DNA from 2 places in the Micromonospora vinacea genome. Region 1 is predicted to be linked to the other one. Evidence: riboswitches for the same ligand, from Rfam matches in the RefSeq annotation. Region 1 holds a riboswitch; the other holds the start of a gene.

Evidence for each region. Region 1 has a riboswitch for cyclic di-AMP ahead of IW249_RS34980 (C40 family peptidase). Riboswitches for the same ligand answer to the same signal wherever they lie in the genome.
Region 2: linked by a shared signal. The riboswitch ahead of IW249_RS12005 (coiled-coil domain-containing protein) and the one ahead of IW249_RS34980 (C40 family peptidase) in region 1 are both predicted to bind cyclic di-AMP.

What each region holds. Positions count from the first base shown of each region.
Region 1 covers NZ_JADOTY010000001.1:2,015,081-2,022,839, reverse strand. Annotated here, with positions in the region: gene IW249_RS09740 (2'-5' RNA ligase family protein) at 1-286, shown strand, start outside; gene IW249_RS09735 (hypothetical protein) at 396-842, shown strand; gene IW249_RS09730 (HEAT repeat domain-containing protein) at 926-1,744, opposite strand; tRNA gene IW249_RS09725 (tRNA-Gly) at 1,920-1,993, opposite strand; gene IW249_RS09720 (pyridoxamine 5'-phosphate oxidase family protein) at 2,216-2,776, opposite strand; gene dcd (dCTP deaminase) at 2,876-3,454, shown strand; gene IW249_RS34980 (C40 family peptidase) at 3,530-4,570, opposite strand; cyclic di-AMP (ydaO/yuaA leader) riboswitch at 4,584-4,719, opposite strand; gene IW249_RS09705 (N-acetylmuramoyl-L-alanine amidase) at 4,955-6,937, shown strand; gene IW249_RS09700 (C40 family peptidase) at 6,993-7,759, opposite strand, start outside.
Region 2 covers NZ_JADOTY010000001.1:2,492,658-2,500,416, reverse strand. Annotated here, with positions in the region: gene IW249_RS12030 (heavy metal translocating P-type ATPase) at 1-2,153, opposite strand, end outside; gene IW249_RS12025 (DUF8832 domain-containing protein) at 2,166-3,113, opposite strand; gene IW249_RS12020 (heavy-metal-associated domain-containing protein) at 3,127-3,336, opposite strand; gene IW249_RS12015 (metal-sensitive transcriptional regulator) at 3,433-3,729, shown strand; gene IW249_RS12010 (YibE/F family protein) at 4,026-5,396, shown strand; cyclic di-AMP (ydaO/yuaA leader) riboswitch at 5,563-5,693, shown strand; gene IW249_RS12005 (coiled-coil domain-containing protein) at 5,698-6,717, shown strand; gene IW249_RS12000 (carbonic anhydrase) at 6,774-7,502, opposite strand; gene IW249_RS11995 (helix-turn-helix transcriptional regulator) at 7,729-7,759, shown strand, end outside.

The DNA of each region.
Region 1 (7,759 bases):
ACTCACCACGGCAGTGTGGCAGCAGTTTCCCGAGGCACCCCCGTATGCCGGGGCGCACAGCGACGTGGTGCCGCACCTGACCATCGGTCACGACGCCGCAAAGACCACTCTGAGCCACGCCGCGCAAACCGTCTCCGCGCACCTGCCGATCCGCACGGCCATCGACAGGGTCCGGCTCATCGCCGGAACGCCGGACGTCAGCCCTTGGCGCACCGTCTGCGAGCTCCCGCTGGGCGCCACACCACAGGCGCCGGCCGGTACGGGATTCGAAGCGGCCACAGCCTGAGGTTGAGGCCTGACTATGCGAACCGCCCTGCGCCACCGCCTCATGGCGTGGGCTAGACGATCACCCGTGCAGGGCGCTCGCTTCCAATGACGTGGTGAGGGAGTTGGTAGTGGATATCGACGCGCTGCTCCCACGCGCACGGACACCGCGGGACTACCTGGACCTCGTTGCGGACCCGCGAATCGATCGGAACGGGCTGCACGCTCTTGCCCGTAGTCCTTGGTCGTTCGTGCGGCTGGCCGTCGCCAAGGACATCCGCGCAAGCGGGGCGACTCTGACCGAGCTGATTGAAGGCGAGTTCAGCCAGTGGGATCGCAACCACCTGCTTCGGCTCGTCGCTCAACACCCACAGGCGGACCGAGGTGTCCTGCTCAAGGTCCTCCAAGAGACCGAAGTCCTGCTACGTAAGGCCGACACCAGACCGTATGCCGTAGCGATTGCGCTGGCCGGTCGCCAAGAACTGGAACCTCATGAGGTTCGCCGCTTGTACGGCCTACCGGGTACGTCGCGACGGATGCGCCGAGGCGTGCAGCGGGCACTCGCGCGACGACCATGAAAGCCGGGCTGGCGTGTGGACCACGCGGCGTGTTCCGTCCCAGCAGATGCTTGAGATCGGAATCCCGGTACCGCTTGACGAGATCACACGGTCCGCTCTCCGGCGCGTGCCTTTCGTTGGTGTTTGCGGATGTTTCGCAGCGTCTTCAGCGCCTTCTTGGCTGCGGTACTTACGTGCCCGCCGGTTCGCACCGTGGCGTGGTCCTCGACGGCGAGGCGCGTCAGCAGCTTCTCGGCTCGTTCGTCGCCGGCGGCGCCGAGCGCTCGTGCTGCCCAGAAGCGCACTTCGGGGTCGTGGTGTGAGGTCGCCTGGATCAGGCGGTCGAAGGTCTTGATTGCCGGGTGCGCCAGCGCGGCCGACAGGTAACCGGCACGCACTGGCCGACGGGGCGACTCCAGCGCGGTCCACAAGTGCTCGATCGCCTCGTCGTCGCCGATGTCGGCCAGGGCGTAGGCGGCAGCTGCTCTGACATGCTCGGCTGGGTCGTCGAGCACGTGCGCGAGAGGCGTGATCGCGGTGGGGTCGCCTATCTCTCCCAGAGCCTCGCAGGCGCTCTGGCGGGCGAGAGCATCTGGGTGGCGAAGTAGGTCGATCAACAGCGGGGCGGCCGTCTGAAGGCGCAGGATGCCGGAGCCGTTCGCCGCCCAACTCTGGCACCCGTACTCCTCGTCGGCAAGCGCAGCGAGGAGCGCTTCGGCCAGCGACTCATCACCGAACAACACGAGGAGATTCAACGCCCGGGAGTAGATCTCGGGGTCGAAGTTGCGGTACCCGATCACGATCTCCCTGAGAACCTGCTTCGCGACCACGTCCCCTCTCTCGGCTCCAGCCAACAGCGCACGCAGTGCCTCCAGCCGAACCTCAGGGTCGGGGTCTGTCAGCTCAGGGAGTCGGTCACGCATGGGAAACAACCTAGATCCGCCAGCCAGCCTGTGTCAGGTAGCCCATGGTCGCCGAGGCGTACCGGCTCCTGCGGGCCGTACTGGTGACGGGGGTCAACGAGGACGAACTGTCGCTGCAACGGCAGGACGTCGAAGGCCCTGACCTGGACTCACGTCCTGATCAGGGCCTTCGCAGTGGAGCGGGTGACGGGAATCGAACCCGCACTGTCAGCTTGGGAAGCTGATGTTCTGCCATTGAACTACACCCGCAAGCGGCACCACTGTACCCGAGTCGTCGAGCCTCTGCACCCAGGTACCCCCGCCGGCCGCAGGTGTCCGCGTACCCCTCCATCCGGGGTTGATCCACTCGGTTTCCTGGAAGTCGGGGCGTCCGAAGCGCTAGAACCCCGCGATATCCCTGAAACCGAGTTGATCACCGCGGGTGCCGGCTCCGATGCGACGGAGCCGGCGCCGGCGGTCTTCCGGTCACGGTCAGGCGGCGGCGGTGCACTGGACGTCACGGCTGAGGCGGGTCGGGCGGGTCTGCGGGACGGTCAGTGGGGCGGCGACCGCCGCCGGGGCGTTTGGGTCGAGCCAGACCCGAACGGCCGGCCGGCCCGGCGGGAGGCCCGGAATGCCCGCGATGTGCTGCTCACGGCGGGTGAGCATCGCCACGTCGACGGTGAACTCGAAGAGCCGCCAGTCGACCTGCGGCTCGGCCCGGGCGCTCTGCGCCAGGAGCGCCACCCGGACCGGATCGGTCACCGGACGGGCGCGCCCCGCCACGTACGCCTCGTCGTCGCTCTCCTCCGCGGGGAACGAGTGCAGCGCGTAACGGCCGTCACGTTCGAGGTCGCGGCGCTTGGGCGAGTCGATGATGAAGCAGAACAGCCCCTCGGCGGTGATGACCGGGGAGACCGGATGGACGCGGGGCCCGCCGTCGGCACGGACCGTGGCCAGATAGCCGAAGCCCGGCCCGTATTGCTGGAGGAGAACGCGGATCCCGTCGGCGAGTCGGGGCTCGTCGGCGGCGAATTCGGACCAGGAAGCCATGTGGGCATTCTATCGAACAAATGTACGAGCAGCGACCTCGACTCGCTGGTCACCGGCACCGAATCCGGCCACTTCCGCCGGCGCGGCTATGGTGGTCCGATGCTGCTCTCCGACCGCGACCTGGTCTCCGAGATCAAGGCCGGCACGCTGGGCCTGGAGCCGTTCGAGCCCACCCTGGTGCAACCGTCCAGCATCGACGTCCGACTCGACCGGCTGTTCCGGGTCTTCAACAACCACCTCTACACCCACATCGATCCCGCCATGCAGCAGGACGACCTGACGTCGGTGGTCGAGGTCCCCGATGGCGAGCCGTTCGTGCTGCACCCGGGGGAGTTCGTGCTCGCCTCGACGCTGGAGGTCATCTCGCTGGGTGACCAGCTCGCCGGCCGACTGGAGGGCAAGAGCTCCCTGGGCCGGCTCGGGCTGCTCACGCACTCCACAGCCGGTTTCATCGACCCGGGCTTCTCCGGTCACGTCACGCTGGAACTCTCGAACGTGGCGAACCTGCCGATCACCCTCTGGCCGGGCATGAAGATCGGGCAGCTCTGCATCTTCCGGCTCTCCTCGCCGGCCGAGCACCCGTACGGCTCGGTTGTCTACGGCTCGCGCTACCAGGGCCAGCGGGGGCCGACGCCCAGCCGCGCCTGGCAGCACTGGCGCACCTGGCCAACCCGCTGAGGCTCCGCTGCTAGAACCAGAACGACGAGGGCCCGCCGCGACGTGATCGCGACGGGCCCTCTGGTCACCCCGGGGTCAGCCTGGGCGGCCGTAGCTGTGGATCGGGCCGTCGTCGACCTTCTTCATCTTGACCGGTTGACCGGCCTGCGAGGCGTGCACCACCCAGCCGCCGCCGACGTACATGCCGACGTGGTGGATGTCGCTGTAGTAGAAGACCAGGTCGCCGGGACGCAGGTCGCCCCTGCTGACGTTCTTGGTCACGCGGCTCTGCGCGGCGGCGTTGTGCGGCAGCGACACGCCGGCCTTCGCCCAGGCGGCCAGCATCAGCCCGGAGCAGTCGTACGAGTTCGGACCCTCGGCACCCCAGACGTAGGGCTTGCCGATCTGCGCGCAGGCGAACTTGACAGCGGTGCCCGCGGCGCCGCCGGGGTAGCTACCCGGGCAGGGCGCCGGGCGCAAAGGACCGCCGCCGCCGTTGCCGTACACCTTGAGGCGTAGCTTCTGCAGGCGGTCGATCTCTTCGTTGATCTGCTTCTTCTTCGCCGCCAGCTGGGCCTCGGTGCGGGTCAGCTGGGCCACCATCTCGTCCAGCGGCGCCTTCTGCGCGGCCAGCTGGTCGCGCAGGTCGGCCACCTGGCGTACGTCCTTCTGCTGGTTGTGCGCGAAGCGGTCGAGCATTTCGAGCTGGCCGACCACCTCGCTCGGCGACCGGCTGCCCAGCACCGCGTTGACTGTCGAGACGTTCTCGCCCTTGTAGGCGCGTACGGCCAGCGCGCTGACCTTGTCCATCGCGGCGTCGACCTGGCGCTCCAGCGGGGTGATCCGGGCGGCCAGCGCGTCGGCCTGCTTGCGCTTCGCGGCGAGGTCGGTGCGGGTGGCGTTGTGCCGTTCGATGATCGGTTCGAGCTTGTTCCAGTCGGCGTCGATCTGGCGCTCGATCTCGGCGACGGACGGGTCAGCGTGGGCCGCCGTGGCACTGCCGGTCAGAACGACGGCGACGCCGGCCAGCGCGGCGAGTGCGGTAGTGAAGCGGGACCAGCGTGGGCGCGGCACGATCGACGGCGGGCCGGCTGATGCCGACCGCTCGGACGACGGCCGCGGGGCATGGAGTGCCACCGGGGTTCCGTACTCCTTCTTCCTGACCGCCTACCGGGTTAGCTGACGGGTTCGGGCGGGAAGTCGGCGCCCTACCGCAGTGGTTGCGGATTCACCCCGAGGGACCTGGGTCCCCGGTTCGCTCGGAAACGACTCGGCGGTGTCGGTCCGTTACCGCCCGGGCTGGGCGGAGCTGCTGTCGGGCCGACAAATGACCAGAGTAGAGACGCTCGTTACCGATCCGCAACCCGTGCGGCCGTGACACTCCGTACCGATTGGACGAGGTCACCGACCGTGTGTGAAGAATTCTTTCCGCAGGCTTCGATAGATGGAAAGGTATTGACGCAACCTCCCGGACGGCGCGATGGTGACCTGACCTCACTCCGCGAGAATCTAGGGGGTTCGATGCACCATCCAACCCTGTCGACCGGCTGGCGTGCACTGCTCGCCGCCACCGTGGTCGCCGCCGCGACCACTGTGCCACTCTCCGTCGGCCCGGCCGCCGCCGCGCCCACCACCGACCGCCAGCAGCAGTACGCCACCGCGGCCAGCGAGTACGGCGTGCCGGCCGTCGTGCTGCTCGGCGTCTCCTACCTGGAGTCGCGCTGGGACACCAACGCCGGCACACCGAGCACCAGTGGCGGCTACGGCCCGATGCACCTGACCGACGCCCGGCACGTGGCCGCCCTACCCGGGCGCGGTCACCACGACGCCGGTGCCGAGGACCCACGCGGTGACGACTCCCGGCCCGCCCGGGTGCCCGCGCCCCGGCCGGTCGAGGCGCCCGCCCCGTCCACCGCCGCGTTGCAGACCGTGGACGCCGCCGCCGCGCTGACCGGCGCCGCCCCCGAGGCACTGCGCACCGACGTGGGCCTCAACATCCGTGGCGGGGCCGCGCTGCTGGGCGCGTACCAGAGGGATCTGGGCGCGCCGGTCGGCGCCGGCACCGACCCGGCGGCCTGGTACGGCGCGGTGGCCCGCTACTCGGGCGCGGACAGCGCCGACGCCGCAGCGGCCTTCGCCGACGAGGTCTTCACCACCATCGGCGCGGGCCAGTCCCGGGTGACCGACGACGGCCAGCGGGTCAGCCTGCCGGCCCGCGCGGTACGGCCCGAACGTTCCTGGTTGGACCGGCTGGGCCTGCGCCGGCTGGCCCGCCCGGACGGGGTGGAGTGCCCGCACACCATCTCCTGCGAGTGGATCCCGGCACCCTACGAGGCGTTCGGTGACGGGGACTACGGCAACCACGACCTCTCCGACCGGCCCGCGCGGCAGAAGATCGAGTACATCGTCATCCACGACACCGAGGCGAGTTGGGCGACGACCCTGCAACTCGTCCAGGATCCGACCTACGTGAGCTGGCACTATTCGCTGCGCTCGGTCGACGGGCACATCGCCCAGCACGTGAAGACCAAGGACGTCGGCTGGCACGCCGGCAACTGGTACGTCAACGCGAAGTCGATCGGGCTGGAACACGAGGGCTTCGCGGCGCAGGGCACCTGGTACACCGAGGCGATGTACCGGACCTCGGCGAAGCTGGTCCGGCACCTGGCGCTGCGGCTGGGCATCCCACTGGACCGCCAGCACATCATCGGCCACGACAACGTGCCCGGCACCATCGCCTCGACAGTGCGGGGAATGCACTGGGATCCGGGCCCGTACTGGGACTGGACGCACTACTTCGACCTGCTGCACGCGCCTCGACTGGACACCGGCACCCCGGCCACCGGGCTGGTCCGGATCGACCCGGACTACGCCACCAACCAGCCGGCGTTCGTCGGATGCGTCACCGCGGGCGTCCCCTGCGCACCGCGCGGCTCCTCGGCGGTGGTGTTGCGCAGCGCACCGTCCGCGGACGCGCCGCTGGTCAACGACATCGCGCTCCGCCCGGACGGCACACCGAACACGATGTCCGTGTCCGACCACGGGGCCCGGGCATCCGCCGGGCAGACGTACGCGCTGGCCGGGCGGCAGGGCGACTGGACGGCGATCTGGTACCTCGGGCAGCGGGCCTGGTTCCACAACCCGGCGTCCGCGCCGACCGCCAGCTGGACCGTCGGCGTGGTGGCCACGCCGAAGCCCGGCCGAACCACCATTCCGGTCTACGGACGGGCCTACCCGGAACAGGCGGCGTACCCGGACGGGGTGCCCTACCAGACGATCTCGCCGCTTCAGTACACCCTGGCCGCCGGGCAGCGGTACGCCGTCGGCGCGGTACTGGCCGGCGAGTACTACCGGGCCAGCACGTTCGACGGCTCGTCACCCGGCGACTGGATGGTGATCCGCGGCAAGAACCGTTACGCGCAGATCCAGTTCGGCCACCGGATCATGTACGTCGACCTCGCCGACGTGCAGCTGTTGCCGTCCCCGGTGGGCGCGCCCCGCTGACAACCACGACGGCCCCCGGTCGGTGACCGGGGGCCGTCGTGTCGCGCGAGGTGGATCAGCCGGGTCTACGGAACCCGGCGACAGGCATGGTGTTGATGCTGGACACCTGCACCGGCTTGCCGGCACGTGGCGCGTGCACCATCTGGTTGTTGCCCAGATACAGCCCGACATGACTCAGGCCGGAGAAGAAGAAGACCAGGTCACCGGGGCGGGCATCGCCCCGCGAGATGGCCTTGCCCTCGTTCCACTGGTCACCGGTGTGGTGGGTGAGGTAGATCCCGGCCGCCTTGTAGGCGTACTGGGTCAGCCCCGAGCAGTCGAACGAGTTCGGGCCGGTGGCACCCCAGACGTACGGCTTGCCGACCTTGCCGCAGGCGGTCTTGATCGCGGTGCGGGCCGCCGCGCTGACCACTCCATTGATGGTCGGGCAGGCCGCGGTCACCACGGTGGTCTTCGGCATCGACGCCTCGAGCTTCTTGATCTCGCCGTCGATCTGCTTCTTCTTCGCCGCCAGGTCGTTCTGCTGCTTGGTCTGGGTGACGATCAGCGCGTCCAGCTTCTGCTTCTCGCCGTCGTACTTGGCCCGCACTGCCAGCACACCCTCGACCTCCTTGCGCTCCTGCGAAGCGAGCCGGTCGAGGATGGTGAGCTGCTCGGTGAGCGTGTCCGGCTTGGCACTGACCAGCAGCGCGCCGATGTCGTGCGACGGGCCGGAGATGTAGTAGCGGGAGGCGAGGTCGCCCACCCGGTTGAGCGCCAGCTCGCTCTGCAGCGCCAGCGGCTCGATCTTCTTCTGCAGGTTCGCCGACTTCTGTCGGTTGA
Region 2 (7,759 bases), 480 kb from region 1:
ATCGGGTTGAGCAGGCCGGCGGCGGCCAACGGCAGGGCCGCCACGTTGTAGCCGAACGCCCAGAACAGGTTGCCCCGGATGATGCCGAGGGTGCGACGGGACAACCGGATGGCGTCCACCGCGGCGTCCAGGTCGCCCCGGACGAGGGTGAGGTCGGCCGCCTCGATCGCCACGTCGGTGCCGGTGCCCATGGCCAGCCCCAGGTCGGCCTGGGCCAGTGCCGGCGCGTCGTTGACCCCGTCACCGACCATCGCCACCGACCGTCCCTCGGCCTGGAGCCGCTTGATCACGTCGACCTTCCCGGCCGGCAGCACCTCGGCGATCACCTCGTCCACGCCCACCTCGGCGGCGACCGCGCGCGCCACTGTGGTGTTGTCCCCGGTCAGCAGGACCGGGGTCAGCCCCAGCCCACGCAGCCGCGCCACCGCCGCCCGGCTGGTCGGCCGGACCACGTCGGCGACCGCGAGCACGCCCCGGGCCCGCCCGTCCCAAGCGGCGACGATCGCCGTACGGCCGGCGGCCTCCGCGTCACGCACGGCCCACTCGACCTCCGGCGGTACGTCGAACTCGCGCTCGCGCAGCAGCCGGACCCGGCCGACCAGCACGGCCTGGCCGTCGACAGTGCCGGTCACGCCCAGCCCTTCGAGGTTGCCGAAGGCGGTCACCGGGGGCAGCGCGCCCGCGTCGGTGGCAGCGGCGGCGATCGCACGGGCGATCGGGTGCTCGGAGGCGGCCTCCACCGCCCCGGTGAGCCGGAGCAGTTCGGCCCGGTCCACACCGCTGGCCGGCACCACGTCCACCAGTGTCATCCGGCCGGTCGTCACGGTGCCGGTCTTGTCGAGCACCACGGTGTCCACCCGGCGGGTCGACTCCAGCACCTCCGGGCCCTTGATCAGCACGCCGAGCTGGGCGCCCCGACCGGTGCCGACCAGCAGCGCGGTCGGGGTGGCCAGGCCGAGCGCGCAGGGACAGGCGATGATCAGCACGGCCACGGCCGCGGTGAACGCGGCGGTCGGGCCGGCCCCGGTGCCGAGCCACCAGCCGAGCGTGCCGACGGCGAGGGTGATGACGATCGGCACGAAGACCCCGGAGATCCGGTCCGCCAGCCGCTGCACGGCCGCCTTGCCGCTCTGCGCCTGCTCGACCAGGTCGGCCATCCGGGCGAGCTGGGTGTCCGCGCCGACCCGGGTGGCGGTGACGATCAGCCGCCCGCCCGCGTTGATCGTGGCGCCGACCACGCCGTCGCCGGGGGCGACCTCGACCGGCACCGACTCACCGGTGAGCATGCTGGCGTCGACAGCGGAGGTGCCCTCGTCGACCACCCCGTCGGTGGCGATCTTCTCGCCGGGGCGGACCACGAACCGGTCACCGACGACGAGCCGGTCCACCGGGATCAGCGTCTCCACGCCGTCACGCAGCACCGCCACGTCCTTGGCGCCGAGGTCGAGCAGGGCGCGCAGGGCGGCACCGGCAGTCCGCTTGGACCGGGCCTCGAAGTAGCGACCGGCCAGGATGAACACTGTGACCCCGGCCGCCGCCTCCAGGTAGATGTTGCCGGCACCGTCGGTCCGGGTGATGTCGAAGCGGAACGGGTGCGTCATCCCGGGCATCCCCGCGTCACCGAGGAAGAGCGCCCAGAGCGACCAGCCGAACGCGGCAAGGGTGCCGAGCGACACCAGCGTGTCCATGGTGGCGGCGCCGTGCCGCAGGTTGGTCCAGGCGGCTCGGTGGAACGGCAGCCCACCCCAGACCACCACCGGGGCGGCCAGGGTCAACGACAGCCACTGCCAGTAGTCGAACTGCCAGGCCGGGACCATGGCGAGCAGTACCACCGGCACACTCAGGGCCACCGACACCCAGAGCCGGGTACGCGGCCCCCGCAACGGGTCCACCGGGGGTTCCGCGCTGGGCGGGGCCGGCAGCGCCGCCGTGTAACCGGTCTTCTGCACTGTCACGATCAGGTCGTCCGGGGTGACGCCGTCGGCGTACCGGACTGTCGCCTTCTCGGTGGCGTAGTTGACTGTGGCGCTCACCCCGTCCATCCGGTTGAGCTTCTTCTCGATCCGGGCGGCGCACGCGGCGCAGGTCATCCCGCCGATCGCCAGTTCGATCCGGTTCGGCGCCTCGGGCAGCGGTCTGCTGGTGGTGGTCATCGTCTGGTCCCGTCAGTCGTGTCCGTGCCCGGGGGTGCCGTGGTCGGCCCCGCCGGTCGGTGCGGGCCCGCTCGGCGTGGGGGCGTCTCCGGTCGGGGCAGCACCGGCGATCACCGTGAACTCGGCGGTGTGCACCCGTCCCCCGTGCTGGAAGTCGAGGTAGATCCGGTAGCTGCCGGCCGAGGGCACCTCGGCGAGGAAGGTGACGGCCGGACCGGGCCGGGTGCGCCCGTCGCCGGGAGTGCCGTCCGGGTGCACGTGCAGGTACGCCAGATCGCCCCGGCGCAACGCCACCAGGTGCCCGTACGCGCCCAGGTAGGGCTCCAGGTCGGTGACCGGCTGCCCGTCCCGGCTGACGGTCAGGGTCAGCGACGACGTGCGGCCGGGCTGCGGCGTACCGGCCAGGGTGACCGTGTAGCCGTCGACTGTGGTGCTGGTCGCCGGGGCGGGCAACTGTCGTTCGGTCAGCTCGCCGGGGACTGTCACGTCCACGCCGAGGGTCAGCGGCTCACCTCCGGTCGGGGTGAAGTCGGCGAACGCCCGCCACTGCCCGGGGCCGGTCAGCGGCGTGTCGACCCGCCAGGTGCCGTCCGCTGTCAACTCGGGGTGCACGTGCCGGAAGCCGGAAAGGTCCCGTCGGGCGACGATCAGGTGCATCTGCTTGTCGTGCGCCACCTCGTACCGGGTGACCGGGCGGCCGTCCGGGCCGGCGATCCGGAAGGCGAATTCGCCGGCCGGGGCGTTGACCGGTTCGAGGGTGTAGCCCCGGTCGGAGACGAGCAGGCCGCCGGGAAGCCGGGCGGCTGTCTCGTCGTGCTCGCCCGTCGCATGGGCGGCGTCGCCGTCGTGCCGGCTCTCGGCGGCCGGGGCGGGGTCGACGACCCGGCCGATCCCGTAGGTCGCGCCGAAGACCGCCGCCAGGCCGACGGCGAACCCGGCCAGTCTCGTCACGGTGCGCATGCCGGCCCTCCGATCACGCGTCGACGAGGTCGTAGCCGGCCTCGTCGACGGCGGCCCGGACGACAGCGGTGTCCAGCGGCTCGTCGCTGCTCACCGTGACCCGGCCGGCCGCGAGGTCGACCTGGACGTCCCGCACACCCGCGATGGCGCTGACCTCGGCGCTCACCGCGCTGACGCAGTGCCCGCAGGTCATGCCCTGCACCTGGTACGTCGTGTTGACCATTGGATCGTCTCCTCTTGCGGTACCGGTACCCGGTGGGGGTATCCCATCGGGACACGACCGTACCATACCCCCTGGGGGTAGGCTATCCTGGTCGGCATGACCGCACCCACCCCGATCCGCGGATACACCGCCAGCAAGGACCAGCTGCTCGCGCGGCTCCGCCGCGTCGAGGGGCAGGTCCGGGGCATCGAGAAGATGGTCGACGACGACCGCTACTGCATCGACGTGCTCACCCAGATCTCCGCGATCCAGGCCGCCCTCGACAAGGTGGCCCTGGGGCTGCTCGACGGGCACGCCCGGCACTGCATGCACGAGGGCGCCGCCGAGGGTCGAGCCGACGAGATGGCCACCGAGATGATGGCTGCGGTCGGTCGGCTCATGAAGCGCGGCTGACCGCCGGGGCCGCCACGCGGGCGGTTCGGGCACCCGACACTCCGCCACGACCTGCGACGCCCAGGTTGGCTGGCTAGCATCTCCCACGATGGCCCTCCGCATGCCGCCGTACAGCCGGGCACCCTCGCCGCCACGACGTGGCGTCGTCCCCGGTCGACCGGGCCGAGCACTGACCCTCCGTGATCAAGTGATCATCAGGCAGCGATCCGTCCCGCCGTCCGCCGCGTTTCCACAGCAACGGTGAACCGTCCGGACCGCTGACCCGTATCCCGCACCGGATCGTTGGGAGTCTCACCTTGGCCGCCGACCACACTCACAGTGCGCCGTCCGCCCCACCACGGGTGCGACGGATCCTCGTCATGACGGTGGTCCCCCTCTTCGTCGCCACAATGCTCGCCGCGGCGCTGCTCTGGCCGCGCGGCGGGTCACCGCAGACCGATGGTGGTGCGGACGTGCCGCGCTACCCCGGCACCGTCACCCAGGTGGTGAGCGAGCCGTGCCCGCCGACCCCGTCGGTTCCCGAGGGCACACCGAGGGTCGGCGACGGACGGTGCGGCACCGTCGACGTCCGGGTGGACGACGGGCCGACCGCCGGCAAACAGGTACGGACACCGGTGCCCGACGGGCCCGGCGCACCCCGGGTCGAGGTCGGCGACGAGGTCATCCTGGTCGAGCTGGCCGACCCCACCGACCCGACCACCAGCAACTGGAACATCGCCGAGCACCAACGCGGCACCCCGATGGTGTGGCTGGCGGTGGTCTTCGCGGCCGCGATCGTCGCGTTCGGTCGATGGCGAGGCCTGGCCGCGCTCGCCGGGCTGGCCGCCAGCTTCGCAATCCTGCTCACCTTCGTGCTGCCGGGCATCGGCGCCGGCCGGTCACCACTGCTGGTGGCGGTGGTCGGCGCGGCCCTGATCATGTTCGTGGTGCTCTATCTGACGCACGGCGTCACCGCACAGACGTCGGTCGCGGTGCTCGGCACCCTGGGCAGTCTGGTGCTGACCGGCGTGCTCGCCACCATCGCCACGGCAGCGACCCACCTCACCGGTTTCGGCAGTGAAGACGCCACCACCCTGTCGATGTTCCAGGGCGACGTGGACCTGCACGGCCTGCTGCTCGCGGGGATCATCATCGGGTCGCTCGGGGTGCTCGACGACGTCACTGTCACCCAGGCGGCCACCGTCACCGAACTGGCGAACGCCAACCCCGGGCTGACCCGGTTGCAGCTGTACCGGGCGGCCACCCGGGTCGGCCGCGCGCACATCGCCTCCACTGTCAACACCATCGTGCTGGCGTACGCGGGCGCGTCGCTACCCCTGCTGCTCCTGCTCACCGCCGACGCACGGCCGATCGGGCAGATCCTCACCAGTGAGTTCCTCGCGCAGGAGATCGTCCGCAGCGCGGTCGCCACCCTCGGTCTGATCGCCGCCGTACCGCTGACCACCGGGCTGGCCGCCGTGGTGGCCGCCGCCGGACGCAGCGATGCCCCACCGTCCACCGACGCTCCCTCGCCCCGGCCCCAGCCGGACCGCACGGAGGCACTTGCCGCACTCAGCTCACCGCGGACGACCGGCTCCGACGAGCCGGACCGGACGCGGACCACACCCCCATCCGAGGCCACCGACCGGTGGCCGGAGTCGAACAGGAGCACGGATACGGCATGGTGACACTCCTCAGCGTGACCAGATCGGGCACCCACCCTGAGAACCGCGTCACTGGTCACTCAACGCTATGGCGAAATGACGCTTTTGGTCGGCATCCAGGCGTAGCTCACCCGGTCGACTCTCGGGTAACCTCGCTGCCGGTTACCGATGAAGGCGCGAAGCGGCGCCTGCGGTGCCACCGCCCAATCGCCAGCCGGCGAGCCGGGGACCCAGGTATCTGGGGTGAATCCGCGTCAGCGGTAGGGGCCGCTTCCGCCCCGAACCCGTCAGCTAACCCGGTCGGCGGTCGACGGAAGGGAACATTGTGACGGCACCCCTACGCCGCTGGTTGACACCCGTGGTGGCCGTGATCGCCGCACTGACAGTGCTCGCCGGGCCGCTCCCGGCACACGCCGCCCCGACGAACCCCACACCGTCCGGGCACGAGGAGGACGGCGAGCCCAAGCTGCTCAACGACGTCATCGAGCAGGCCAACCGCGACTACTCCGCCGCCAAGTCCAAGCTGGACAAGTCCAAGAAGCGGCAGAGCGAGCTGGCGGCAGAGGTCAACCGGGCCAAGGCCGACCTCGACGCGTTGGCCCCGCAGGTCGGGCAGATCGCCGCCCAGGCGTACCGGACCGGCCGGATCGGCGCGGTCGCCATGCTGCTGGAGAGCGACGCTCCCGACTCGTTCGTCCAGCGCGCCGGGATGCTCGACGAGATCAACATGGTCAACGAGAAGAAGCTCTCCGAGGTCAACGAGGTGAAGGCCCGCGCCGAGCAGGCCAAACTGGCCCTCGACACCGAGGTCCGCGAGCAGCAGAAGCAGACCGCCCTGATGGCGAAGCGCAAGAGCGAGGCCGACAAGGCGCTCTCCCTCGTCGGCGGCAAGGGTTTCACCGGCGGCCTGGTGGATGCCACCTCCAAGGTCGCGAAGATCGGCCCGGGTCGCACGGCCGACGGTGACTGGAAGCCCCAGTCGTGCAGCGAGAACGACCCCACCACGTCCGGCTGCGTCACGCCGCGCACGCTGCACGCGTACAAGGAGGTCAAGGCGGCCGGCTTCAACCGGTTCGTCGGCTGCTACCGCCCCGGCGGGCCGTGGGAGCACCCGAAGGGCCGCGCCTGCGACTGGTCGCTACAGAAGAGCGGGTTCTCCCCGTGGCACAACAACGACACCCGGACGTACGGCAACAACGTCGCCGCGTTCCTCATCCGTAACGCCGACCGGCTCGGCATCTACTACGTGATCTGGAACCGGCAGATCTGGTTCCCGGCCACCGGCTGGAGTTCGTACAGCGGGCCGTCGAACCACACCGACCACGTCCACATGTCGTTGCTCTGACCCGCACGATCCCCGTCGAGGGCCGTTCCGCGTGACGCGGAGCGGCCCTCGACGCGTCAGACGGTGGCGGGCGCGGTCGCGTCGGTCGACCCGGCCGGGCTGTCCAGCGTCGCGAAGCCGGCCGGCATGGCGGCCACCGGGCGCACCGCTCCGGCGGCCAGCCGGTAGGACACCCCCACCACCGCGCATCGCCCCCGCGCCACCTCGTCGGCCAGCACCGGGGACTGCCCGAGCAACGTCTCGACGGTCTGGGCGATGTGGATGTCGACGATGCCGTCGATGTCGTCCACGCCCTCGGCCTGGGCCCGGCGCAGGCTGGGCAGCACGGCGTCGACCACCGCGCGCAGATGGCCACTGGGTGCGGTACCCGTCGCGACGGACTCCCGGGCCGCCTGCACCGCACCGCACGAGTCGTGGCCGAGCACCACCACAAGCGGAGTGCCGAGCACTGTCACCGCGTACTCGACGCTGCCGAGCACCTCGGGACCGGCGGTGTGCCCGGCCGTGCGAACAACGAACAGGTCGCCCAGCCCCCGGTCGAAGATGATCTCGGCAGCCAGCCGGGAGTCGGAGCAGCCGACGATCACCGCGAACGGGTGCTGCCCGTCGGCCACGGCGGCCCGGTGCCCGGCATCCTGGTTGGGGTGGCGTGGAGCACCGTCGACGAAGCGCCGGTTGCCGGCGATCAGTTCGGCGTACGCCCGGGTCGGCTCGCTGAGCGCGGACGCCCGGTCGGTGGTCCGCTGCGGACCCGGCTGACCACCGACGCTCCCGGTTTGACTCATCCCGCACCTCGTCTCGACGCATCTGACCTGGTCAAGCCGGCTTTCCGCCGGCCGGGCGGCGGGCGCTGGCTCGGGCTCCACCGTCACACGCACGGTAAGATGCGTCAAGGGATGCGTGATTTAGATTTCATACGTTGACTTTGGCCACCCCCTGGGCAACCTTCCCGTGGCAGGGCCGGCAAGACTCTCGCGAAGGCAGGCGGACATCCGGAAGGGCGGTTCCACGATGGCGAGCACGGTGACGGGCGACACCGGCA